Leptothrix cholodnii SP-6: one gene and its partner. The protein of the gene in region 1 interacts with the protein of each later gene in a pairwise test. Links are inferred from orthologs where the notes say so. Each region holds a gene or a part of one and is shown on either strand. Other genes may lie near its edges. The genes, in order: LCHO_RS02375 and trkA.

What was found.
Region 2: the proteins of LCHO_RS02375 (region 1) and trkA interact in binary tests that used the Escherichia coli proteins (3 or more experiments, as listed by UniProt). The link is inferred for Leptothrix cholodnii SP-6 from one-to-one orthologs.

Annotation. Positions count from the first base shown.
Region 1 is NC_010524.1:504,852-520,839, reverse strand. The notes cover bases 8,028-11,002. They hold LCHO_RS02375 (PTS sugar transporter subunit IIA), read right to left. Parts: upstream 9,763-11,002; coding sequence 9,292-9,762; downstream 8,028-9,291. Other genes in these bases: corA (magnesium/cobalt transporter CorA), read left to right, coding at 10,776-11,002; hpf (ribosome hibernation-promoting factor, HPF/YfiA family), read right to left, coding at 9,983-10,330; hprK (HPr(Ser) kinase/phosphatase), read right to left, coding at 8,256-9,233; fur (ferric iron uptake transcriptional regulator), read left to right, coding at 8,028-8,219. Also shown: groL (chaperonin GroEL), read right to left, coding at 1-254; co-chaperone GroES, read right to left, coding at 300-590; holA (DNA polymerase III subunit delta), read right to left, coding at 765-1,853; LCHO_RS02415 (LPS-assembly lipoprotein LptE), read right to left, coding at 1,863-2,435; leuS (leucine--tRNA ligase), read right to left, coding at 2,432-5,095; LCHO_RS02405 (ExbD/TolR family protein), read right to left, coding at 5,174-5,614; LCHO_RS02400 (MotA/TolQ/ExbB proton channel family protein), read right to left, coding at 5,596-6,297; dapB (4-hydroxy-tetrahydrodipicolinate reductase), read right to left, coding at 6,310-7,119; LCHO_RS02390 (outer membrane protein assembly factor BamE), read right to left, coding at 7,131-7,679; more of fur, read left to right, coding at 7,788-8,027; more of corA, read left to right, coding at 11,003-11,738; LCHO_RS02360 (nuclear transport factor 2 family protein), read right to left, coding at 11,745-12,194; LCHO_RS02355 (SDR family NAD(P)-dependent oxidoreductase), read right to left, coding at 12,191-12,964; LCHO_RS02350 (DUF3833 domain-containing protein), read right to left, coding at 12,974-13,522; LCHO_RS02345 (MFS transporter), read right to left, coding at 13,525-14,811; LCHO_RS23100 (chalcone isomerase family protein), read right to left, coding at 14,808-15,335; LCHO_RS02335 (SAM-dependent methyltransferase), read right to left, coding at 15,479-15,988. UniProt on the Escherichia coli protein: Seems to have a role in regulating nitrogen assimilation.
Region 2 is NC_010524.1:4,555,695-4,566,019, reverse strand. Bases 1,546-4,475 are described here. They hold trkA (Trk system potassium transporter TrkA), read right to left. Parts: upstream 3,754-4,475; coding sequence 2,338-3,753; downstream 1,546-2,337. Other genes in these bases: LCHO_RS20275 (PAS domain S-box protein), read left to right, coding at 3,986-4,475; LCHO_RS20285 (TrkH family potassium uptake protein), read right to left, coding at 1,546-2,317. Also shown: LCHO_RS20290 (HEAT repeat domain-containing protein), read left to right, coding at 1-844; more of LCHO_RS20285, read right to left, coding at 860-1,545; more of LCHO_RS20275, read left to right, coding at 4,476-7,987; LCHO_RS20270 (hypothetical protein), read left to right, coding at 8,001-8,198; LCHO_RS20265 (c-type heme family protein), read left to right, coding at 8,314-9,186; LCHO_RS22425 (serine/threonine-protein kinase), read left to right, coding at 9,204-10,325. UniProt on the Escherichia coli protein: Part of the constitutive potassium transport systems TrkG and TrkH. May regulate the transport activity of TrkG and TrkH systems. Binds to NAD(+) and NADH.

The DNA of each region.
Region 1 (15,988 bases):
GCGTTGTCGCTGGTCTTGGAAGCAACTTCCTTGACCATCTGCGCGCCCATGTTCTGCAGCTTGTCCTTGAGCTCGATTTCCTTGGCCACGGACACACCGTCCTTGGTCACGGTCGGGGCGCCGAACGAGCGCTCGAGCACCACGTTGCGACCCTTGGGGCCCAGGGTGACCTTGACCGCGTTGGCCAGGATGTTCACGCCTTCGACCATGCGGGCACGTGCCTCGCCGCCAAAGATCACGTCTTTTGCTGCCATGTTCAATTCTCCAGATTCAGTTGTTCGGGTGCGTGGCGTGGTGGCTTACTTGCCGACCACGGCGAAGAGGTCTTCTTCGCGCATCACGAGCAGTTCGTCGCCGTCGACCTTGACGGTCTGGCCGCTGTACTTGCCGAACAGGACGCGGTCACCGACGGCCACGTTCAGGGCGACGAAATCACCCTTGTCATTGCGCTTGCCCGGGCCGACGGCCAGCACTTCGCCTTGGTCAGGCTTTTCGGCGGCGTTGTCGGGGATGACGATGCCCGATGCGGTCTTGGTTTCTTGTTCAAGGCGCTTGACGATCACGCGATCGTGCAGGGGACGAAGCTTCATTGCATCTCCTAGGTAGGCTGAGCTGGATTCGGGTGGGGCGTCCGGCCCCTTGGACGGGAGCCTGGACCACTAGCACTCACCACCGGCGAGTGCTAACGAAAACAGATTATAGGAACGGTCCGCCGCGTTTCAAGAGGGGCGCCCGCACGATTTGTGTGGGCACGTGCGCCGCGATCAGGCGCGCAGGGCCAGCCGCGCGGCGGTCTTGGCGCCGCCGCCCTGCCCCGGCAGCGCGTCGATGGTCATCAGCAGCAGGCGCTGCAAGGCGGCCCACGGATCCTGCGGCCAGCCCGGTGCGCGCAGGCCCTTGACGATGCCGTCGCACAGGTGGGCGGCGGCGATCAGCTCGGCCAGCCGCTCGGTGGACAGGCCGGGCACGATGCGCTCGAAGAGCTTTTCCTTGACGCCCCAGACCCGCGCCTCGCGCAAGGCCATCGGCAGCGGCCGGCCCTGCTGCAGCGCCGCCTGCACGCGCGCGAGCGAGCGCAGGTCTTCGCTCAAGGTCCAGTGCACCAGCACGGCGGCTTCGCCCTCGGCCTGCAGGCCCTCGAGCATGCGCAGCGCGCGCGCCACCTGGCCGGCCAGCACCGACTCGCCGAGCTTGAAGACGTCGTAGCGCGCGACGTTCAGCACCGCGCCCTCGACCTGCTCGAAGGTCAGCACGCCCGGCGGATGGAGCAGCCCGAGCTTGCTGATCTCCTGGTGCGCGGCCAACAGGTTGCCCTCGATGCAGTCGGCAAAAAACGCCAGGCAGCGCTGGCCGGGCTCGCCGTCCTCGACGCGCTGCTGCTGCGCCGCCAGCCGCTGGGCGATCCACTGCGGCAGCGCGCGGCGCTCGATCGGGTCGACCCGCACGCTCGCACCGGCGCCGTCGAGCGCGGTGAACCAGGCGCTGGCGAGCTGGGTGCGGTCCAGCCGCGGCAGCACGATCAGCGTGATGTTGTCGTCCGACAGCGTCTCGACGTAACGCTGCAGCGCCTCCGAGCCGTCCTTGCCGGGCTTGCCGCCGGGGATGCGGATCTCGATCAGTCGCTTGTCGGCGAACAGGCTCAGCGCCTGGGCCTCGCCGAGCAGGCCCGACCAGTCGAAATGCGCACCGGCGACGGTGTACACGCTGCGCTCGGTGTGGCCGGCCTTGCGGGCGGCGGCGCGGATCAGGTCGGCGGCTTCCTGCGCCAGCAGCGGCTCGTCGCCGTGGATCACGTAGAGCGGGCGCAAGCCGCGCTGCAGGGCGGCGCCGAGCTGATCGGAGCGCAGTTGCACGGCGCGGCCTCAGCGAGCGGCAGACGCGGCCGAGGCCGGCGCGGCAGCGGGTGCCAGCGCGGCCAGGCGCCGCAGCACCTGGTTGGCGATGTCGCCATGCATGTTGCGCAACAGCAGCTGGGCCTCGTTTTCCTTGGCCAGCGCGTCGTTTTCGGCGTAGCTCATGTCGCGGCTCTGGGCGAGTTCGGTCGGGCCGAGCAGTTCGCGGCCGGCAGCGTCCAGCACACGGAAACGCAAGGCGGCGCGCAAGGTCAGCTCGCGCACCTGACCGGCGGCGGTGGAGGCGGCCACCACCCGACCGGACGTGTCGACGATCGCTTCGAGCACCGCGTCGGCCTCGCCGGCAGCTTCGACCAGCTGCGCACCGGGGCTCAGGCGCAGCTGGCGGCGCAACTCGTCGGCCATCGACGAATAGCGATCGAAACCCTTCAGATGGATGCGCTTGAGCTGCAGCTCGGGCGGGCGGCGCAGCTGGAAGCCGCAGCCCGCCAGCGCCGCGAGCAGCGCACCGGCCGCACCGGCCGCACCGGCCCGCACCAGCAGGCGCCGGCGCGGCGCGCGATCGAACGGGGCCGTGCTCACACCACCACGTTGACGAGGCGGCCCGGCACCACGATCAACTTCCTGATCGGCTTGCCGTCGGCGAACTTGGCAACCTCGGCGCTGGCCGCAGCGGCCGCCTCGATCGCGGCCTTGTCGGCTGCGGCGGGCACCTTGATCGAACCGCGCGTCTTGCCGTTGACCTGCAGCACCAGCTCGATCTCGTCCTGCACCAGCGCGGCTTCGACGACCTCGGGCCACGGCGCGTCGAGCAGGTCGCCCAGCTTGGCGGCATAACCGAGTTCGGACCACAGGTGATGCGTGATGTGCGGGCAGGCCGGATACAGGCCGCGCAGCAGCACCGAATAACCTTCGCGCAACACGGCCGCGCTGCCGGCGCTGCCGTCGTGCTTGTAGGCCTCGAGCGCGTTGAGCAGCTTCATCGAGCCGCTGACCACCGTGTTGTACTGCATGCGCTCGTAGTCGTAGCTGACCTGCCTGAGCACCAGATGCACCTCGCGGCGCAGCGCCTTGGCATCACCCGACAGCTCGGCGCCGACCTCGGTCGCGCCCTTCAGCAACTCGGCCTGCTTGACGCCGAAGCCCCACACGCGCTTGAGGAAACGGTGCGCGCCTTCGACGCCGGCGTCGTTCCACTCCAGCGTCTGCTCGGGCGGCGACGCGAACATCACGAACAGCCGGGCCGTGTCGGCGCCGTACTGGTTGATCAGGTCCTGCGGATCGACGCCGTTGTTCTTGGACTTCGACATCGTGCCGATGCCGCCGTAATCCACCGCCGAGCCGTCGCTCTTGAGCTTGGCGCCGGTGACCTTGCCGCCGGCGTCGAACACGTTCTCGACCTCGTGCGGCCAGAAGTACTCGATGCCACCCTTGTCGGTGCGGCGCGAGTAGATGTGGTTGAGCACCATGCCTTGCGTGAGCAGCTTGGTGAAGGGTTCGTTGACCTTCACCAGACCCAGGTCGCGCATCACCTTGGTCCAGAAGCGCGCGTACAGCAGGTGCAGGATCGCGTGTTCGATGCCGCCGATGTACTGGTCCATCGGCATCCAGTAGTCGGTGCCGCCGGCGACCATCTGTTCGCTGTTGCGGGCGTCGCAATAGCGCATGAAGTACCACGAGCTGTCCACGAAGGTGTCCATCGTGTCGGTCTCGCGCTGCGCGGGCTTGCCGCAGCAGGGGCAGGCGACGTTCAGGAAGTCGGTGCGCTTCTTGAGCGGATTGCCGCTGCCATCGGGCACGCAGTCGATCGGCAGCACGACCGGCAGATCCTTCTCGGGCACCGGCACCGAGCCGCAATCGTCGCAATGGATGATCGGGATCGGCGTGCCCCAGTAACGCTGGCGGCTGATGCCCCAGTCGCGCAGGCGCCAGGTGGTTTTCTTCTCGCCCAGGCCCTGAGCGCCGACGAGTTCGGCGACCTTGGAAACGGCCTCCTTGTACGGCAGTCCGTCGAGCAGACCCGAGTTGACGCACACCGCGCGCTGCTTGTCGCCGTACCAGTCGGCCCAGCCGTCGAGGCTGAAGGTCTGGCCTTCGGCCTGCACGACCTGCCGGATCGAGATGCCGTATTTCTTGGCGAACGCGAAATCGCGCTCGTCGTGCGCCGGCACGCCCATCACGGCACCGTCGCCGTAGCTCATCAGCACGTAGTTGCCGACCCAGACCTCGACCTGCGCGCCCGTCAGCGGGTGCGTCACGAACAGGCCCGTGGGCAGGCCCTTCTTCTCCTGCGTGGCGAGTTCGGCTTCGGTGGTGCCGCCATGCGCACATTCGGCGATGAACGCGGCCAGCGCCGGGTTCGTCGCCGCGGCGTGTGCAGCCAGCGGATGCTCCGGCGCCACGGCGCAGAAGGTCACGCCCATGATGGTGTCGGCGCGGGTCGTGAAGACGTAGAGCTTGCCGCCCTGGATCAGCTCACCGTCGGCGCCCGCGATCTGGTGCGGGAAGGCGAAACGCACGCCCTCGCTCTTGCCGATCCAGTTCTCCTGCATCAGGCGCACGCGCTCGGGCCAACCCGACAGGTAGTTCGGATCTTCCGGATTGGCCACCGCGCCGAGCAACTCATCGGCGTACTTGACGATGTTGAGGTAGTAGCCCGGGATCTCACGCTTCTCGACCAGCGCGCCCGAACGCCAGCCGCGGCCGTCGATGACCTGCTCGTTGGCCAGCACGGTCTGGTCGACCGGGTCCCAGTTGACGACCTGGGTGCGGCGCTCGGCGATGCCGGCTTCGAGCATCTTCAGGAACAGCCACTGGTTCCATTTGTAGTAGGTCGGGTCGCAGGTGGCGACCTCGCGGCTCCAGTCGATCGCCAGGCCCATCGCCAGCATCTGGCCCTTCATGGTGGCGATGTTCTCGCGCGTCCATTTTTCGGGCGGCACGCTGTTCTTGAGCGCGGCGTTTTCGGCCGGCAGGCCGAAGGCATCCCAGCCCATCGGCATCAGCACGTTCATGCCCTTCATGCGCAGCTGGCGCGTGAGCATGTCGTTGATGGTGTAGTTGCGCACGTGGCCCATGTGCAGCTTGCCGCTGGGGTACGGCAGCATCGAGCAGGCGTAGAACTTGGGCTTGAGCTGGCCCTGGCTGTCGCGGGCGTTTTCGTCGACGCGGTAGGCATCGGCCGCGACCCACTGCGCATGGGCGGCGGATTCGATGGCGGCGGGATCGTACTTTTCGTTCATGGCGCGGGCACTACGTCGGGGCCGGTTCGACCCGATCGGGCGGCCGGCCTGGGAGGCGAAAGAGGCGGATTATCGTCGTCAGCGCGGGCCCGATGCGGCCGCGCCGGGCTCGGTGACGAAGGCGATGCGGTTCAGGCCGGCCGTCTGCAGCTGGCCGATCAGCCGAGCCACCAGGCCGTAGGGCGCGGCTTGGTCGGCGCGCAGCTGGACCTCGGGCGGCGTGCCGCCGCGCTGGCCGATCTCGGTCAGGCGCTGCGCGAACGCCGCCGGCTCCAGCCGCTCGTCACCGATGTAGAGCGCGCCGTTGGCCTGCAGCGCGATCGACACCGACTGCGGCGTCTCGTTGACCGGGCCGGCGCCGTCGGCGCGTGGCAGGTCGAGCTTGAGGCTGGCGCTCATCAGCGGCGCGGTGATCATGAAGATCACCAGCAGCACCAGCATCACGTCGATCAGCGGCGTCATGTTGATGTCGCTCATCGGCTGGGGCAGGCTGCGGCGCTCTAGCCGGCCGAAGGCCATGATTCCTCGCCGGCCGGCGGATGGCGCGGGGTCAGGCCGGCCTGCTCGACCAGCATCTCGCGCAGGTCATGGGCGTAGCCTTCGAGATCGGCCTCGCAGGCGCCGACCCATTTGCCGAACAGGTTGTAGGCCAGCACGGCGGGGATCGCCACCGCCAGGCCGGCGGCGGTCATGATGAGCGCCTCGCCGACCGGGCCGGCGACCTTGTCGATGCTGACGCTGCCCGCCGCCGAGATGCCCAGCAGCGCGTGGTAGATGCCCCAGACCGTGCCGAACAGGCCGATGAACGGCGCCGTGGCACCGACCGACGCGAGCAGCACCTGGCCCTGCTGCAGCTGTGCCAGCACGCCGTGCAGCGCGTCGCGCAGGCGGCGCGTCAGCTGCGCCTGGGTGTGCGTGCCGGCTTCGAGCGTGTCGGCCGAGACCGGGCGCAGCGCGGCGTCGAGCAGCGGCAGCAGCAGCTGTTCGCGGTCACGGCTGGCGAGCAGGCGCTGACCGGCGTCGAGGTCGGGCGCACGCCAGAAGGCCGGCACGACCACGGCCAGATCGCGGCGTGCGCGGCCCAGCACCCAGCTCTTCCAGAAGATCAGCACCCAGGCACTCACCGACATCGCCAGCAGCAGCAGCGCGACCCCGCGGCTGACCGCATCGCCTTCGGACCAGATCTGTTGCAGCCCGTTCATGGCGCGGCGTGGTCAGGCCAGGCCGAGCACGTCGTCCATGCCGAACAGGCCATGCGAGCGACCGGCCAGGAACCGCGCCGCACGCAGGCTGCCCTGCGCGTAGGTGGAGCGGCTGGACGACTTGTGCGTGATCTCGATGCGCTCGCCGGTGCCCATGAACATCACCGTGTGGTCGCCGACCACGTCGCCGCCACGCACGGTGGCGAAGCCGATGGTCGACGGGTCGCGTTCGCCGGTGACACCTTCGCGGCCGTAGACGGCGCAGTCTTTCAGGTCACGGCCGAGCGCGGCGGCGACGACCTCGCCCATCTTCAAGGCGGTGCCGCTGGGGGCGTCGACCTTGTGGCGGTGGTGGGCCTCGACGATCTCGATGTCGTAGCCCTGGTCGAGCGCGCGCGCGGCCATGTCGAGCAGGCGCAGCACGACGTTGACACCGACGCTCATGTTGGGCGCCATCATGATGGCGATGTCGTTCGATGCGGCTTCGATCTGTGCCTTCTGCTCGTCGGTGAAGCCGGTGGTGCCGATGATCATCTTCACGCCCAGCTCACGGCACACCGCGAGGTGGGCCATCGTGCCTTCGGGGCGGGTGAAGTCGATCAGGAAGCGTGCGTCCTTGAGACCCGCGTGCAGATCCGAAGCCACCAGCACGCCCGAGGCCTGGCCCAGGAAGGCCGTCGCATCGTGTCCGACGGCGGGGCTGCCGGGGCGATCGAGCGCGCCGGCCAGGCGGCAGTCGTCGGCGGCGAGCACGGCCTCGATCAGCATGTGGCCCATGCGGCCGGTGCAGCCGGCCACGGCGATAGGAAGGGTAGCGGTCATCGGCGCAGGGCTCAGCGAGCCAGGATGGGTTCGAGGGGCGGATAGTTGCGCAGCGGGCCACTGGCACCGACGGACGGCGCCGCGGCCTTGGACGGCTGCGGCAAGGGCAGGGCCCGCAACTGGTCGTCGCTCAAGGCCAGCGGCTGGGCACGCCGCTCGACCTTGCTGGCGTCGATCGAATCGACGAATTCGCGCTCGGACGGCAGCTGCGCGGCCTCGAAGCTGGCGACACGGTCCTTGTCGAACAGGATCGTCACGCGGCGCTGCTGGGGCGCGGTGCCCTGGCGGCGGATGGTGAAGACATAGTCCCAGCGGTCGGCGTGGAAGATGTCCATCAGCAAGGGCGAGCCGAGCAGCGAGCGCACCTGCTCGCGCGTCAGGCCGTTGCGCAGTTGCGCGGCCATCTCCTGCGTGACGACGTTGCCCTGGACCACTTCCATGCGGTAGGGCGTGATGACGCCGAGGAGATTGCGGTCGGTGTTGGTGGAACAGCCCGCCAGCGCGAGCAACGTCAGCGCACCGGTTGCGGACCGCGCAAAAAGCCTGGACACGAGAGCCATGGTGGTATTTTTTGCCGGTGCCAGGATGGGGGGCACATGCCGATATGATGCGCGGATTCTAGCGAGGCCCAGCCAGCGCGCCCCGTTCCAGACCCTTTCCTGCCCCCCATGACCAACGCGGATGAACTCAAGAGCTCGGGCCTGAAGGCCACTTTGCCGCGCATCAAGATCCTTGAGATCTTCCAGCGCGCCCAAGAGCGCCACATGACGGCCGAGGACGTGTTCAAGCTGCTGCTGGCCGACGGCTCGGACATCGGCCTGGCCACGGTCTACCGCGTGCTGATGCAGTTCGAGCAGGCCGGCATCCTGTCGCGCAACCACTTCGAGAGCGGCAAGTCGATCTTCGAACTCAACGAGGGCCAGCACCACGATCACCTCGTGTGCATGGACTGCAGCCGGGTCGAGGAGTTCTTCGACCCGCAGATCGAACTGCGCCAGCGCGAGATCGCCACCGAACGCGGTTTCAGGCTGCAGGAGCATTCGCTGGCGCTCTACGCCCACTGCACCAAGGACGCCTGCCCGCACCGTCACTCGAAGTGACGTTCTCCGGGTCACGCGCCCGGTCCGCCGCGCAGTTCAGAGACCGGAGTCGCCGCTGTCCATCAGGTCGCGGTGGCGCTGGATGAAGTCGCGGTAGGTGTCGATGCCACGCAGCTGCAGCACGGTGTTGCGCACCGCCGCCTCGACCAGCACGGCCAGGTTGCGGCCGGCATCGACGGCGATCACGACCTTGCGCACCGGCATGCCGAGGATGTCCTCGAACAGCGGCTCGTAGGGCAGCCGCTCGAAGTCGCGGTCGAGCGTTTCCTTGCGCACCAGGTGCACGATCAGCTTGAGCCGCATCTTGCGGCGCACCGCCGTCTCGCCAAAGATGGCGCGGATGTCGAGCAGGCCGATGCCGCGCACCTCGAGCAGGTTGCGCAGCAGTTCGGGGCAGCGCCCTTCGATGGCGGCCTGCGAGACGCGGAACAGATCGACCACGTCGTCGGCCACCAGGCCGTGGCCGCGCGAGATCAGTTCCAGGCCGAGTTCGCTCTTGCCCAGGCCCGACTCGCCGGTGAGCAGCACGCCGAGACCGAGGATGTCCATGAACACGCCGTGACGCGAGGTGCGTTCGGCGAAATGCTGGCTGAGGTAGCCGCGCAGCACGTCGATCACGTGGCCGGCGGAGTCCTCGGTGCAGAACAGCGGGATGTCGGCCCGCTCGCACATCGCCACCAGCCGGTCGGGCGGCGTGCAGCCGTCGGCGACCACCAGGACCGGCGGCTCGAGCGTCACGATGCGCGAGATGCGCTTTTCTTGCAGTTCGACCGGGTTGTCGCCACTTGCGTCGCCAGGCTGCAGGTAACGCACCTCGCGGCGACCGACGATCTGCACGCGGTAAGGATGGATGTAGTTGAGGTAGCCGACCAGATCGGCTGCAGACTGCGCATCGCGCACGGCGACTTCATCGAAACGCCGCTCGGGGTGCGCGTGGCCGGCGATCCATTCCCACTTGAGCGCCGCACGATGGGCGTCGAACAGGGCATCGGCGCTGATGACGGTCGGTTTCAAGCACGCACTCCGACAACGGCGCTCGGTGTCGACATCCGGCCGCGCTGACGCAACGGCATCAGGCGACGGACTTCAGCGGCTCCCAGCGGGAGATCATCTCGTGCACCTTGGCCGGATCAGGCTCGGTCTTGAGACGTTCGCGCAACTCGCGGTCGGACAGCAGTTCGGCAATCTCGGACAGGATCTCGAGATGGCGCTGAGTGGCCGCCTCGGGCACCAGCAGGAAGATCAGCAAGGTGACCTGTTCGTCATCCGGCGCCTCGAAGGCGATCGGCTGGGCGACACGCAGCACCGCAGCCAGCGGATTCTTCAGACCCTTGATGCGGCCATGCGGAATCGCCACGCCGTGACCCAGGCCGGTCGAGCCCAGTCGCTCACGCGCGAACAGGTTGTCGGTGACGGTGGCACGTGCGATCGCGTGCTGATTCTCGAACAGCAAGCCAGCCTGCTCGAATGCGCGTTTCTTGCTGGACGCATCCACTTGCACCAGCACATTGCTGGCGGGCAGGATGGCGGCGAGACGGTTCATCTGGATCGAGCGCCGGTTTGAGCGGGATGCCTTGGCGAGCGCTTCAGATATTCAAAGGAGATTTGATTATAGGAATCACACCCCGTCCGACGGCAAGGCCTTCCCCCTCAAGGGTCGGGGTTCGTTCACGGGTTGCTGCATGGCAACACCGCGTGACCGATTCATTCCCGAAATGAACAAAGCCCCTTGCGGGGCCCTGTCTTGCGTTATCGCGAAGCGATCAAACGACTCCGCCGGCGGCGTCAGTTCGCTTGTGCGATTCGTGATGATGGTCCTGCAGTCGATCCTTGTGGCGCACCACCTGGCGATCGAGCTTGTCCATCAATTGGTCGATCGCGGCATAGAGGTCTTCGCTCGCGCTCTCGACAAAGATGTCCTTGCCCTTGACGTGCAAGGTCACTTCCGCTTTCTGTCTGCGTTCCTTTTCCTTCAGCTTTTCGACCGTCAGTAGCACGTTCACATCCACCACTTGATCAAAATGCCGGGTGACCCGGTCCAGTTTCGTGAGTACGTACTCGCGCAGTGCGGGAGTTACTTCAAGGTGGTGACCACTGATCGTCAGGTTCATGTGTCCTCCATTCGAGAGGGTGGGTGGGGGGAGCTGGGTCACTGGGACAAAAGTGGAAAACCGTTTCCGGCTAGGTCGAGCCCAGTGTGACCTCTTCACTGCAGGCTGACAAGTCCGGGCGGGGCCACCCTGTCATCGACGTGCCAGATTCCTCTTCACACCTTGATCTGACGCCAATCCTGATGCCATCGGGCGCCTTCTCGCCACTTGTCCCCGTCAAGGCCGGCCGCTGTCGGCCGAGGCCGTGGCGGCGTCGACAGCCGGTGCAATAATTGCCGATGTTTTGTTGACCGGAGCGAGTCTTGGACAGCTGTCACCCTCGGTGACCGTCCCTCCCGACGCCCACCTCGATGGTGGTCTGGGCCGGGGGTGAGACGGGTACCCGCATTCCCCTCATCACCCAGGTCCGACGACATCGGAACGATGTCGTGCCGCAGGAGCCTCCATGCTCAACGTCTTCACGCTGGCCAGCGGTCGGCTTTACCAGGAAGAGATCGATCAGCCCGACACGATGGCGGCGCTTTCGCCCGTGTGGGTGGATCTCGAAGCGCCGACGCGGCAGGAAAAGGACTGGATCCAGACCCGCTTCGGCCTGCACATCCCCGACGACGTGGTCGGCGAAGACCTCGAGGAATCGGCCCGTTTCTACGAAGAAGACAACGGCGAGCTGCACATCCGCTCCGACTTCCTGATCGACGACGACGTCACGCCGCGCAACGTGCGGGTCGCCTTCATCCTCTACAACAACGTGCTGTTTTCGGTGCACGCCGAGGATCTGCCGGTGTTTCGCCTGCTGCGCCTGCGCGCGCGCCGCATCCCGGCGCTGATCGAGGACGCGAAGGACGTGCTGCTCAAGCTCTACGACGCCGACGCCGAATATTCGGCCGATGCACTCGAAGGCATCTACGACAACCTCGAGAAAGTCAGCGCCCGGGTGCTCAAGCAGGAGGTCGACGACCGCGCGGCCGGCGAGGCGCTGGGCGCCATCGCCCACGAGGAAGACCTCAACGGCCGCATCCGCCGCAACGTGATGGACACGCGACGCGCGGTCAGCTTCATGATGCGCAGCCGCATGTTGAACGCCGAGCAGTTCGAGGAGGCGCGCCAGATCATGCGCGACATCGACTCGCTCGACTCGCACACCGCCTTCCTGTTCGACAAGATCAACTTCCTGATGGACGCCACGGTCGGCTTCATCAACATCAACCAGAACAAGATCATCAAGATCTTCTCGGTGGCCTCGGTGGCGCTGCTGCCGCCCACGCTGATCGCCAGCATCTACGGCATGAACTTCGCGCACATGCCGGAGCTGTCGCAGCGCTGGGGCTACCCGTTCGCGCTCGGGCTGATGGTGGCATCGGTGGCGGCGCCGCTGATCTACTTCCGCCGCAAGGGCTGGATGCGCTGAGCGCCGTCAGGTTGCGGCGCGGCGCTTGAGCCAGCGCATCAGCGCGCCCAGCAGCGGCAGCTTCTCGTAGAGCTCCTCGGCCGCGTCCCAATAATCGCGGTGCAGGCAGACCCGGCCGGCGGCATCGAAGCGCACGTGGGTGGCGCCGCGGATGCACTGTTCGCGCTCGCCCATGCCGGGCGCGACGAACAGGAAATCCCACGTCAGACAGCATTGATCGCCCTGCCCGATCGCCTCGCGCACCACGAAGCGCGGTGTGCGCAGCGTGCGGAACATGTGCTCGAAGATCGGCCGGATCGCCGCGATGCCGCGCACCTCGTTGAAGGGATCCTTGAACGCGGCGTCGGCGCTGTAGATCTGGTCGAGCCGGTCCAGATCGGCCGGTGCCAGCGACTCGAAATAGCGCACCAGCCGGTCGACCCGGACATCGGCGTGGCGCGGCAGCGGCGGCGTCACAGGCCAGTGGCGCGGCGCACCGCGGCAAAGTACAGGCCCTGCGGCAGCCAGCCCAGCAGCTTGAGGATGCGCGTGAAGCGCTTGGGAAAGTGGATCTCGAACTCGCCGCGCGCCCAGCCCTTGAGCATCGCGTCGGCCGCCGCCAGCGGCGAGATCAGCGCGGGCATGCGGAACTCGTTGTGCGCCGTCAGCGGCGTCTCGACGAAACCCGGGTTGATCACCGACACCGCCACGCCCCGATCACGCAGGTCCATGTAGAGCGTCTCGGCCAGGTTGTGCAGCGCCGCCTTGGTCGGCCCGTAGGCCAGGCCCTGCGGCAGGCCGCGGTAACCCGCCACGCTCGAGATCAGGCTGATGTGGCCGCTGCGCTGGTTCAGCAGGATCGGCAGCACGACGTCGAGCAGGTGCAGCGCGCCGACGTAGTTGATCTGCACGTGGCGCAGCATCTCGTCGAGATCGAAGCTGGTGGCGCGCTGGGCGCGGTAGTGACCGGCGCAATAGACCACCAGATCGAGCCGACCCCAGCGCGCCATCAGCGCATCGGCCGCACCGGCCAGGCCGCCGGGATCGGTGACGTCGACCGGCAGCGCCAGGCTTTTCGGATAGCGGTCGGTGAACTGCTGCAGCGCCTGCACGTTGCGCGCCGACACCACCACGCGCGCACCGCGTTCGGCCAGCCGCTCGGCGGTCGAGCGGCCGATGCCGCTGGACGCGCCCACCAGCCAGACCACCTTGCCATGCCAGTCGGTGAGCTTGGGATTGAGGGACATCGGATCGGTTCAGGGTTTGTGGAACGACAGGGTGACGTCGCCGAGGTGGAAACCGAACTTGCTCATCGCCGCCCGGTTGAGCATCACCTGGCGGTCCATCAGGAACATCCAGTCGTCGAATTTCACATCGTAGGTGCTGTCGTCGACCTTCAGCCGCAGCGTGTACTGCCAGCGCAGCGCGTTGCCGGCGGCCTGGCCCTGTGCGGTGCCGATCACGTCGTCGGCCTGGCCGGTGTAGCGGCCGTCGGCGCCGCGCGTGAGGCGCCAGACGCGCCGCTCGGTCTGGCCGTCGCTGTAGAGAAAGTCTTCTTCGAGCACGCCCTGGTCGCCCTGCCACGTGCCTTTCATCTTGACCGTGAAGCGGCGCTTGACGGCGCCCGAGCGGTCGGTGAACAGGCCGTGCGCGGTCAGGTCGCCGTTGAAGTACTCGCGCAGGTCGAGCTTGGGGGTCTGATCGGCGTAGTCCTGCGGTTGCGGCGAGGCACAGCCGGCCAGCCACAGCGGCGTGCACAGCGCGAACAGCAGGCCCAGGCGTCGGATCGAGCGCAGCGGATTCATGGTCAGGTTTCCTTCGTTGACGAGCCGGCGGAAATGGCCGGCGCAGATCGCCACAACACCAGGCCGGCGAGCAGCTTGAGCACACAGGGCAGCACGGCGTAGGCCAGGCTCAGGGCCAGCAGGCCCTCGCCGTCGGTGCTGCCGGGGCGATAACCGGCCCATTCGAGCGCGGGCAGGACCAGGCCGGCCGACAGCGCCAGGTTCAACTTGGTCGCGCCGTTCCACCAGCCGAAATACGCGCCCTCGGCGATGCCGCCCGAGCCGCTGCGCCGCACCACGCCGGCCAGCAGCGCGCCGGGCACGGCCAGGTCTGCACCGAGCGCCAGCCCGCTGGCCAGGCAGACCAGCATGAAGCCGGCGACATCGCCCGCGCCCAGGCTCCAGGCGCCGGCAAACGTCAGCACCGCCAGCACCATGCCGGCGGCCCAGCTGCGGATCAGCCCCCAGGCCGAGATCACGCGCACCCAGACCGGCAGCGACAAGGCGCCGGCGGCGAAGTAGGCGGCCAGGAAAGCGCCCTCCCAGGCCGGCGCCTGCAGCCGGTCGCGCACGAAGAACAGCACCAGCGTGGCCGGCACCGCGCTGGCGACGCCGTTGAGCAGGTAGACGCCGATCAGGCGGCGAAAGGCGGGCTGCGACCATGGCGCCCAGATCGGCGCGTGCGGAGTCGGCGCCGTCTCGTGCCGTGGGACGCTGACGCGCTGCACGCGGCCCAGCATCGCCCACGCGATCAGCAGCAGCACCGCCAGCGTGGCGGCCGTCCAGCCCAGCCCGGCGAGCGACGGCAGCACGCTCGCCACTATCACGCCGGCCAGCGCCGCGCCTTCACGCCACGACACCCAGCGCGCCTGCACCGCGTCGCCGCCGCCCAGCCGCGCGCCCCAGGCCTGGTGCACGATGCTGGCGGTGCTGTAGGCGAGATAGGTCACCAGCAGCCCGACGCCGCACCACACCAGCAGCGCCGACTCGCCCCGCACCAGCGGAAAGAACAGCGCGACGAAACCCAGCGCCAGCACCCCGGCCGCGCCGCCGATCACCGCCCAGGCGGCGCGCGGCCCGGCCGCCAGCAGCCGATCGGCCCAGCGCCCGAGCAGCGGATCGACCCCCGCATCGAAGGCCCGCGCCGCCAGCAGCAGCAGGCCCAGCGCAGCGAGCGACACGCCGTAGCGATCGGCATAGTGCAGCGGCAGCAGCACATACAGCGGCAGCGCCACGAAGGCCAGCGGCAGGCCGAGCGCGCCGTAGCCGAGGCCGGCGCGCCACGGCACCGCCTGCTGCGCCGCGTTCACGCCGGCTGCCCGAGCAAGGCGGCGCGCTGGCTGGCCGAGCCGCTGCGCGGCGACAGCCAGATGCCGAAGAACAGCCGGGCGAATTCGCTGTCGGCGATCTCGCGGGTGGCGCGACCATTGAAATAGAAGCTCGCGCCCTGCCCAGGCCGGTGCCGGCCGGTGATGCGCTCGCCGGCCTGGACGTCGGGAAACGCCGCCCGCATCGCCGCCAGCCAGGCGGTGGCCTGCGCCTCGTTCACGGCATCGAGCTTGCGCATCTCGTCGATCGAACGCTCGGCGATGGCGCTGCCGGCCAGGCTGCGGGCGTACTGCAGCTCGAGCGCGAACTCGCGGCCGGCGTAGTCGTCCGATGCCACCCGTTCCCGCGACCAGAGCCGGGCGTCGTAAATGTGCAGGCCGAACCAGCGAAAACGCAGCTGGCCCTGCAACCGCGCGCCCGTCAGCGTGCTCGCCACCTCGGCCGGCGCTGCGGTGGCCGGGTCGACGGATTGGGCCCATGCCAGCGAAGGCGCGGCAGCCAACACGACACAAGCGGCACCCAGGTCAGCCAAGCACCGACGACGTGCGAGTGAGGCGGGTTTCATGTCAGTACCGCCGGGCCGCCCCAAGGGACTGACGCGCCCCCGAGGGGGGCAGCGAACGAAGTGAGCGTGAGGGCTGTTTCATTTCAGGGCCGGCGCAGCGTGAACTGCACGACGTCGGTGTTGCCGGTGTCGAACGCGGCCTCGCAATAGGCCAGGTAGAACTCCCAGGTGCGCATGAAGCGGGTGTCGAAGCCGAGCCCGATGACCTCGCGCTCCTGCGCCAGGAAGGCCGCGCGCCAGCGCCGCAGCGTCTCGGCGTAGTCGGGGCCGAAGGCGAGCTGGCGCTCGACCACCAGGCCGGCGCGCTCGGCGGCGCGCGTGAACTCGCTGATGCTGGGCAGCAGGCCGCCGGGGAAGATGTACTGCTGGATGAAGTCGGTCGAACGCACGTAGCGCTCGAACAGGTCGTCGCGGATCGTGATGCTCTGGATGCAGGCACGGCCGCCCGGCTTGAGGCAGCGCTTGACGGTCTCGAAATACGACGGCCAGTAGCTGCGGCCGACCGCCTCGAACATCTCGATCGAGATCACGGCATCGAACGGCGCGTCGGCGATGTCGCGGTAATCCTGCAGGCGCAGGTCGGCACGCTCGGC
Region 2 (10,325 bases), 4.1 Mb from region 1 along the record:
CGGTCTCGAGCGCATCGTCGATGCCCTCGGCCTGCTGGGCGAGCCCGGCGTGCAGGGCCTGCTTCAAGCCTGCACGCGCAGCGAACACCCCGCCGTGCGCGACGCGGCCCTCGACGCCCTGCTGCGCCTGGGTGTCGCGCCGCCGCCTCTGGGCGAGCCCGGGGGCGATACCTTCCCGCAGGCCCTGCGCACCGCCCTGGCCGGTGACCGCCACACCGCCCGGGCCCTCGCCGCTGCGGCCCAAGCAGGCCGCGCCACGGCCTCCGATCTGCTGGCCCTCGGGCTGCTGGGCGACCCCGGCTCGCTGCGCGCGCTGCACGACAGCCTGGCCCGGCCCGAGTTGGCCGAATCTGCTGCGCTGGCGCTGCACTGGGTCAGCGGCGCGCCGCTGGTGCAAGCGGTCTTCGTGGCCGAAGAGGTGAACGAAGACGCGCTGATCGGCAACGAGCTGCAGGCCTGGCACAGGTACCGCGAAGCGCCCAAACGGCCCGATGGCCGGCCGTATGGTGAGACCGTCGACAAACTCAGCACCGAGCAGGCGCAATGGAAGCAATGGTTCAGCGAACACGCTGCCCGCTTCGATCCGGCCTTGCGCTACCGCAGTGGCCGGCCTTGTTCGCCCGCCGTGCTGCTGGCCAATCTGGCCGATCCGCAGGCCGACGCTCGCCTGCGCTGCGCAGCCGCACGCGAGTTGGCCGTGCGCTATGGCTGCGACCGGCCCTTCGAAGCCGACATGCGGGTGGCACGGCAGTGCCAGGCCATCGAAGCCATCGGCCGGTGGGTGGCGGGGCCGGGCGCGGGATTCGAGCCGGGGCAGTGGGTCTTCGCCGGTCGGCCGCAGTGACGCGCAGGCTGCGCCTCAGGCCCGCCAGAACGTCGGCGTGAACAGCACCAGCAGGCTCAGCAGTTCGAGCCGGCCGAGCAGCATGGTGGCGCTGCAGATCCATGTCTGCACGTCGCTCAGGCCCTGGTAGTTCCCCGAGGGGCCGACCTGCCCCAGGCCGGGCCCGGTGTTGTTGATGCAGGCGATCACCGCGGTGACGGCGCTGACCATGTCCAGCCCGGTGAACAGCAGCATGAGTGAAGCGATGAGAGTGACCGCGCCATAGGCCAGCATGTAGGCGATCACCGAGATCAGCACCTGCTGCGGCACGACCTGGCCACCCAGCGTGACCGGCACCACCGCGCGCGGATGCACGATGCGGATCAGCTCGCGCTGGGCCTGTTTCATCAGCAGCAGCGCACGGATCAGCTTGATGCCGCCGCCGGTCGAGCCCGCGCAGGTGGCAAAGCCGCACAGAAGCAGCATCAGCACCGGGGCGAAGGCCGGCCACAGCGCGTAGTCCACGGTGGCGAAACCGGTGGTGGTGGCCACCGAGACCACGCTGAAGGCGGCATGCCGCAATGATTCGCCGAACGTGGGGTAGACCTGGTGCGTGGCCAGGAAGGCCGCGATCAACATCACCGCACCGAACATCAGGATCACGTAACCACGCACCTCGATGTTGCGCCAGAGGCCGCGCAGGCTGCGGCGCTTGAAGGCCATGAAATAGAGCGCGAAGTTGATACCCGCCAGCAGCATGAAGACGATCGCGACCGCCTCGATGCGGGGCGAGTCGAAGGCGCCGAAGCTGGCGTCGTAGGCCGCAAAACCGCCCAGGCCCATCGTGCTGCACATGTGCATGAAGGCGTCGGTCCAGCCCATGCCGGCCCAGCGGTAGGCGAGGCAGCAGGCCACCGCGAACACGAAGTAGACGCTCCACAGCCCGCGTGCGGTTTCGGCGATGCGCGGGGTCAGCTTCTCGTCCTTCATCGGACCGGCGGACTCGGCCTTGAAGAGCTGGGCGCCACCCACGCCCAGCAACGGAAGCACGGCCACCGCCAGCACCACGATGCCCATGCCACCGATCAGCACCATCAGGCAGCGCCACACGTTGATCGATACGGGCAGCCGCTCCAGGCCTGTCAGCACGGTGGCGCCGGTGGTGGTGAGGCCCGACACCGCCTCGAAATAGGCGTCGGTGGGGCTCAGGCCGTCGATCGCCAGCCACAGCGGCAAGGCGCCGAAGGCCGGCAGCACCGTCCAGACCAGCGCGACCAGCACGAAGCCGTCGCGCGGTTGCAGTTCGCGCTGATAACGGTGGCCGAGCAGTCGCAGCACGATGCCGCAGGCCAGCGTGCTGGCGATCGCGCGCAGGTGGTCGAACTGGGCACCGTCGTCCTGCACCCAGGAAAACGCCAGCGGCACCAGCATCGTCAGGCAGAACACCACCAGCACCACGCCGAGCACCGGCAGCACGCCAAGCAGCTTGCGCATCGAAACTCTCCGGGAGGGGGTCAGAACATGAAGGTCGCACTGACCTGGAAGAGCTTCTCGATCTCGCGCACCATGCGCTTGCGCGGCAGGAAGACGATGACGTGGTCGTTCTGCTCGATCACGGTGTCGTGGTGCGGAATGATCACCTCGCGCTCGTTGTCCGCGCCGGGCTCGCCGCGCACCAGCGCGCCGATCTCGGCGCCCTTGGGCAGCCGGATCTCGTCGATGCGCCGGCCCACCACCTTCGAGGTCTTGCGGTCGCCGCGGGCCACCGCCTCCAGCGCCTCGGCCGCGCCGCGGCGCAGGCTGTAGACCGCCTCGATGTCGCCGCGGCGCACGTGCGCAAGCAGTTCGCCGATCACGGTCTGCGCCGGCGACAGCGCGATGTCGATCTGCGTGCCCTGCACCAGATCGGCATAGGCACGCCGGTTGATCAGCGCCAGCACCCGCTTGGCGCCCATGCGCTTGGCCAGCAGGCAGCCCATGATGTTGTCCTCGTCGTCGCTGGTGAGCGAGACGAACAGGTCGGTCTCGTCGATCTGCTCGCGTTCGAGCAGGTCCTCGTCGGTCGAGTCGCCGTGCAGCACCAGCACGGTGTCGGCGACCTGGGTGGTGAGGTACTCGCAGCGCGCGGCGGCGCTCTCGACCAGCTTGATGCGGCAGTCGTCGGCGATCTCGCGTGCCAGCCGCAGCCCGACCCGGCCGCCGCCGGCGATCATGACGCGGCGCACCGGCTCGTCGCGCCGGCGCAGCGCGTCGAGCACGCGGCGGATGTCGCGGGTGGCGGCGAGCACGAAGACCTCGTCGCCCGGCTCGATGCGGGTGCGGCCGTCGCACACCACGCGCTCGTCGGCGTGGTCTTCGGTCTGCCGGTAGATCGCCACGAAGCGCATCGCCACGCCCGGCACCAGCTGCGGCAGCTCCGAGATGATGTGGCGCACCATCGGCCCGCCGCTGACCGCACGCACCGCGATCAGGCTGGCCGCGCCGTCGGCAAACTCGAGCACCTGCAGCGCCTCGGGGTATTCGATCAGCTTGCGGATGTAGCGGGTGACCGATTCTTCCGGGCAGATCACCTCGTTGACCGCGAAACCGCCGGTGCCGAGCAGGTCGGTGCCGGCCATGAACTCGGGCGAGCGGATGCGGGCGATGCGGGTCTGGATGCCGAAGCGCTCGTGCGCCACCTTGCAGGCCACCAGGTTGGTCTCGTCGGCCGGGGCGCAGGCGATCAGCATGTCGGCGTCGCGCGCGCCGGCGGTTTCGAGCACCGAGGGCTGGATGCCGTTGCCGGTCACGCCGCGCAGGTCGAGCCGGTCCTGCAGCAGCCGCAGGCGGGCCGGATCGGTGTCGATCACGGTGATGTCGTTGCGCTCGGAGACCAGGCTCTCGGCCACGCTCTCCCCGACGCGGCCGGCCCCCAGGATGATGATGTTCATGCAGTCATGATAGGCAGGCCGGGCCGGTCGATCGCTGCGCCGACGTGATCTTCGGGTGATGCCGTCGCGCCGGCGGGTCGGCCGGTGTCGCCCTGCGATGCCGTTGACGTGGATCAATTCCGTCCTGCGGCCCGGCGCACGGCGGCCCGACGTGAATTCAAATACCCTCCGACCGATGGCACGGTGTCGTGGAGGCGCCGTCTCTTGTCTGTGTAACCAGGAATGCGCCTCGATGGATCTCCCGCAAGGATCTGAGAACCCGGCGACGCTGCGCGCGGCTTCGGCTGGCCCGTCGGCGCGGACGCTGCTTCATTGCGCCCTGGCGGTGCTGCTGTGCCTGGCTGCGCTGTGGCTGCGCCAGGGTCTGGCCGTGACCTTCGGCGATCGGCCGCTGCTGATCCTGTTCATGTTCCCGATCCTCCTCAGCGCGCTGCTGGGCGGGTTCCTGCCGGGGCTGGTGGCGACGGCGTCGGCCGCGGCCTGCACCTACTTCTTCTTCATCCCGCCGGCCCAAAGCCTGGCCAGCGGTGCCGCGTCGGACGTGCTGCAGTGGGGCATGCTGGTGGCCAGCGGCCTGCTGACCAGCGCACTGAGCCACGCCCTGCAGCGCACCCGCCGGCGCGAGGCCGAGCAGCTGCGCCAGCTCGCCGCCACCCGGCAGAGCCTGACCGAATCGGAGCGGCGTTTCCAGGCCGCCTTCGAGCAGGCGGCAGTCGGCATCGCGCTGGTCGGGCCGGACGGCCGCTGGCTGCGGGTCAACCGCAAGCTGTGCGAGATCGTCGGCTACGGCGCCGACGAACTGCTGGCGCGCACCTTCCAGGACATCACGCATCCGGACGACCTGCGAACCGATCTCGACCAGGTGGGGCGGCTGCTGCGCGGCGAGATCTCGACCTACACGCTCGAGAAGCGCTATGTCCGCAAGGATGGCAGCCTGCTCTGGATCCAGCTCACGGTGTCGCTGGTGCGGCGCATCGACGGTGAGCCCGACCATTTCATCTCGGTGGTCGAGAACATCCAGGCGCGCAAGGCCGCCGAAGAAGAGCGCCGGCTGTTCAGCGAGGCGCTGCGGCAGGCCTCGCAGCCGCTGCTGATGGCCGATGCGCAGTTCCACATCAGCTACGTCAACCCGGCGTTTTCGCAGCTGCTCGGCTACGCGCCGAGCGACCTCGCGGGCCGCCACGTGAGCTGCCTGACGCCGCCCGATCCCGCCGCCCTGCAGGCACAGGCCGAAGGCATCGTCGAACTCAAGACGCTCGGCCGGTTTTCGGGCCCGCTCGACCGCCTGGCCTGCGACGGCACGGTGATCCCGCTGGCGGCCAACATCGGGCCGGTGCGCGACGCCCGCGGCGAGGTGGTCGCCTGGGTCGCCAGCTACCTCGACCTGCGGCCGCTGCGCGAGAAGGACAAGCTGCTGCGCATGCTCGCGCTGGCGATCGAGCAGAGCCCGGCGAACGTGGTCGTCACCGATCTGGAATCGAAGATCGAGTACGTCAACGACGCCCTGCTGCACGACAGCGGCTACAGCCGCGCCGAGCTGCTCGGCACCAGTGCCCGTTCGCTGTTGTCGCCGCAGACGACGCCCGAGCTGCTGCAGGGCATCGGCGAGGCCCTGGCACGCGACCGGCGCTGGCGCGGCCAGCTGATCAACCGGCGCAAGGAAGGCAGCGAATACACCACCGCGGCGGTGGTCTCGGCGTTGCAGGACGAGCGCGGCCGCGTCACCCACTTCGTGGCGGTGCAGCAGGACATCACCGATCGCCTGCACGACGCCGCCGAGCTCGAGCGCTACCGCTGCCACCTCGAGGTGCTGGTGGCCGAGCGCACCCGCCAGCTCGAGGAGGTCAATCGCTCGCTGAGCGAGCAGCAGCAGTTCGTGCGCAACGTCGCCGACGCGGTGCCGGCGCTGGTGGGCTATTTCGACCCGCAGCTGTACTGCCGCTTCGCCAACGCGGCCTACCTCGAGTGGTGGGGCCTGCGGCCCGACGAGGTGGTCGGACTGCATGCGCGCGAGCTGATCGGCGACGAGATGTTCCGGCGCAACGAGCCGTCCATGCGGGCGGCGCTGCGGGGCGAGTCGCCGCGCCTCCAGCGCGCCCTGCCGCACACCGACGGCAGCCTGCGCGAGACGCTGATCGCCTACGTGCCCGACCGGCAGGACGGCCAGGTGCGCGGCTTCATCGTGGTGGTGTCCGACATCACCGAGATCAAGGTGGCCGAGCAGCAGATGGCCGCGCTCAACGCCCAGCTGGCGGCGCGCGCGATCGAGGCCGAGGGCGCCACGCGCGCCAAGAGCGCCTTCCTGGCCAACATGAGCCACGAGATCCGCACGCCGATGAACGCGATCATCGGCCTCACCCACCTGATGGCGCGCGACACCCGCGACTCGCTGCAGCGCGAGCGGCTCGGCAAGATCGACAGCGCCGCCAAGCACCTGCTGCAGATCATCAACGACGTGCTCGACCTGTCCAAGATCGACGCCGGCAAGCTGGTGCTCGAGGACACCGAGTTCAACCTCGACGAGGTGCTGTCGCGGGCCTTCGAGCTGGTGGGCGAATCGGCCAACGAAAAAGGCCTCGAGCTGGTGCTCGACACCGACCGCCTGCCCAGCCACCTGCGCGGCGACCCGACGCGGCTGTCGCAGGCGCTGATCAACCTGCTCGCCAATGCCGTCAAGTTCACCCACGCCGGCTGGGTGCGCCTGCGTGGCGAGCTGCTGGCCGAGGACCGCCAGCGCGTGCAGGTGCGCTTCGAGGTGCAGGACACCGGCGAGGGCATCGAGCCCGAGCGCTTCGGGTCGCTGTTCAACGCCTTCGAGCAGGCCGACGCCTCGACCACCCGCCGCCACGGCGGCACCGGCCTGGGCCTGGCGCTGACGCAGCACCTGGTCACGCTGATGGGCGGCGAGATGGGCGTGCGCAGCGAGCCGGGCGTCGGCAGCACCTTCTGGTTCACCGCCTGGCTGGGCCGCGCCGCCGAGGCCGGCGAGCGGGCTTCGGCGGTCCCGCTGCAGGGCCTGCGGGCGCTGCTGGTCGACGACCTGCCCGAGGCGCTGAGCGCCATCGGCGACCGCCTGCAGCATTTCGGCCTGCGGATCGATCCGCTCGACAGCGGCACGGCGGCGCTGCAGCGCGTGCGCAGCGAGATCAGCGCCGGCCGGCCCTACGACGTGTTCCTGATCGACTGGCGCATGGAGCCGCTCGACGGCATCGAGACCATGCGCCAGCTGCGCGAGCTGCTGGGCGCGGGCATGCCGCCGGCCATCCTCGTCACCGCCTTCAACAACACCGCCATGTGGCAGCAGGCGCGCGGCGTGCAGGCCGACGCGGTGCTGGTCAAGCCGATCACGGCCTCGGCGCTGCACGACACGCTGATGCGCGTGCTGCGCAGCCGCAGCGCCACACGCAGCGCCGAGCCCGCGCCGCCCGGCCAGGGCGAGGCCCAGCTGCTGCGCCGCCACGCCGGCCAGCGCGTGCTGCTGGCCGAGGACAACCCGATCAACCAGGAGGTCGCCAACGAGCTGCTGCAGGGTGTCGGGCTGGTGGTGGAGACGGCGGTCGACGGCGCCAGTGCGGTCGAGCTGGCGTGCTCGCGTGCCTACGACCTGATCCTGATGGACATGCAGATGCCGGAGATGGACGGCATCGCCGCCACCCGCGCGATCCGCGCCCGGCTCGGCCGCGCCATCCCGATCGTCGCGATGACCGCCAACGCCTTCAGCGAAGACCGCCAGGCCTGCCTCGACGCCGGCATGAACGACCACGTCGCCAAGCCGGTCGATCCCGGCACGCTCTACGCCACGCTGCTGCGCTGGCTGCCGCTGGTCAGGACACCCGCCGAAGCCGTGGCGTCACCGCCGCCGCCGCGCCTGCCGCTGCAGCAGCGCCTGGACACGGTCGAGGGCTTCGATCTGGCGCTGGGCCTGAACAACGTCGGCCGCCAGTTCTCGACCCTGGTGCGCGTGCTCGGGCTGTTCGTCAAGCGCTACGGCGAGGGCGAGCCGGCCTTGCTCGATGCCTCCGAGCCCGGCGCCGCGGCCCGCTGGGCGGCGGCCTGCCACTCGCTGCGCGGCGCCAGCGGCACGCTCGGTGCCCGCCGGCTGGTGCAGCACCTGGTGCAGTTCGAGCAGGAGCTGCATTCCACCGGCGACGTCGCCGCACTGGCGCCGCGCGCCCGCCAGCTCCACGAGGAGCTGCTGGCGCTGGTGCAGGCGCTGCAGGCGGCGCTGGACTGAACCGGGGGCTGCCGTGAACCTGCCGCTGTCGACCCTGCTGCCCGGCAACCCGGCCTACACGCTGCTGGCGCTGGTGGCCGTGCTGCTGCTCGTGCTGGCCCTGCACGCGCGCTGGCGGCACGGCCGCTGGACCGACGCGGCGCGCACCTGGCTGCTGATCGTGGGGATCTTCGTGGCGGTGATCGTGTGGGGTCGCCTGCACGGGCCTTGATCACGCCGGCCGCGTCGCCCGCATCGTGATGTGACCTTGGTGACTGGCTGTAAGCCCGTCGCCGGTGGGACGCTGGGTCTCGTGCGCCGATGCGCCCGCCAGCGGAGGCCCCGTCATGAAGCTGCTCTGGAAGTTCAACCTGATCTTCGTGCTGGTGTTCGCCGCCGGCCTGGGCGTGAGTGCCTACGTGCTGCGCAACCTGCTGCAGCAGCAGGCCCAGGACGAGGTCATCGACCGCGCCCGCCTGCTGATGGAAAAGGCCATCGCGGTGCGCAGCTACACCTCCACCCACATCCGCCCGCTGCTCGACACGCAGATGAAATACAGCTTCCTGCCCGAGTCGGTGCCGGCCTTTGCCGCCACCGAGGTGATCGCCGCGCTGCACAAGACCTATCCCGACTACAGCTACAAGGAAGCCACGCTCAACCCCACCAACCCGCGGGACCGGGCGGTCGACTGGGAGGTCGACGTGGTCAACCAGTTCCGCAACCGCGCCGAGCTGAAGGAATACATCGGCCAGCGCCAGCCCGACACCGGCCGCGCGCTCTACATCGCCCGGCCGATCCGCATCACCGACGCCGCCTGCCTGCGCTGCCACAGCACGGTCGACGCCGCGCCGCGGCCGATGATCGAGCGCTACGGCCCGGCCAACGGCTTCGGCTGGAACTTCAACGAGGTGGTCGGCGCGCAGATCGTGTCGGTGCCGATGGCGCTGCCGCTGCAGCGCGCCGACGAGGCGTTCAAGGTCTACCTGGCCGCGGTGGCCGGCGTCTTCGTGGTGGTCGGCCTGGTGCTCAACGGCATGCTGTGGCTGCTGGTGGTGCGGCCGATCACGCGGCTGGCGGCGCTGGCCAACCAGGTCAGCCTGGGCGACATGAACGCGCCCGAGTTCGCGCAGAAGGGCCGCGACGAGGTGGCCGAACTGGCCGCGTCGTTCGCCCGCATGCGGCGCAGCATGGTCGAGGCGCTCAAGCTGCTCGACGCCTGACGACGAGGCCGGCCCGCATGGACGCCTACCCCGCGCAGCTGGGCAAGTACCGCATCACCGGCGTGCTCGGGCGCGGCGCGATGGGCGTGGTCTACAAGGCCGAGGACCCGGTGATCCGCCGCCCGGTGGCGATCAAGACCATCCAGCAGCACAGCGCCACCTACGCCGACCCGCAGGCCAAGGCGGCGGCGCGCTTTCGCAACGAGGCGCAGGCGGCCGGGCGGCTGCTGCACCCGGGCATCGTGGCGGTCTACGAATACGGCGAGCAGGACGAGGTGGCCTTCATCGCGATGGAGTACGTCGAGGGCCAGACCCTCGCGCACTTCCTGCAGCAGAAGATCGCGCTGACCGACGCCGACATCCTGAGCGTGATGGTGCAGCTGCTCGAGGCGCTCGAACACGCGCACGAGATGGGCGTCTGGCACCGCGACATCAAGCCCTCGAACCTGATCGTGACGCCGCGCGGGCGGGTCAAGGTCAACGACTTCGGCATCGCCCGCATCGAGAACAGCGACCTCACGCAGATGAACGTGCTGATCGGCACGCCGCACTACATGGCGCCCGAGCAGTACCTCGACGGCCCGATCGATCGCCGCGTCGACCTCTGGGCCGCCGGCGTGCTGCTCTACCAGCTGCTGACCGGGCGCCTGCCGTTCATCGGCGCACCCGATGCGGTGATGTACCAGGTCATGCACCAGACGCCGCTTGCGCCCTCGGCGCTGGCGCCGGCGCGACCGCCCTGGTACGACGCCATCGTGCGCCGCGCGCTGGCCAAGCAGCGCGACGCCCGCTACGCCAGCGCCGCGCTGTTCATGCAGGACCTGCTCGGCGCGGCCACCGCACCGGCGCCGCCGACGATCTCGGAGCAGACCGTCGTGCGGGCGGCGTCCAGCGTGCGGCGCGTCGGCCTGCCGATGCCCGAGGGTTACGGCACCGCCACCGGCAGCCCGAGCAGCGCCTTCGGTGCCGAGGCCCAGCCGCACGGCACGCCGCAGCCGCGTGCGTTGAGTGGCTCATACGCCGAGCCACTCGGCTTTGCGCAGCCACCGCCCGCGTCGGGCACGACCCTCGCGCCACCGGGCTGGGATCCCGCCATGCTCACCCGCATCGAGGCCGAACTGGCGCGCCATGTCGGCCCG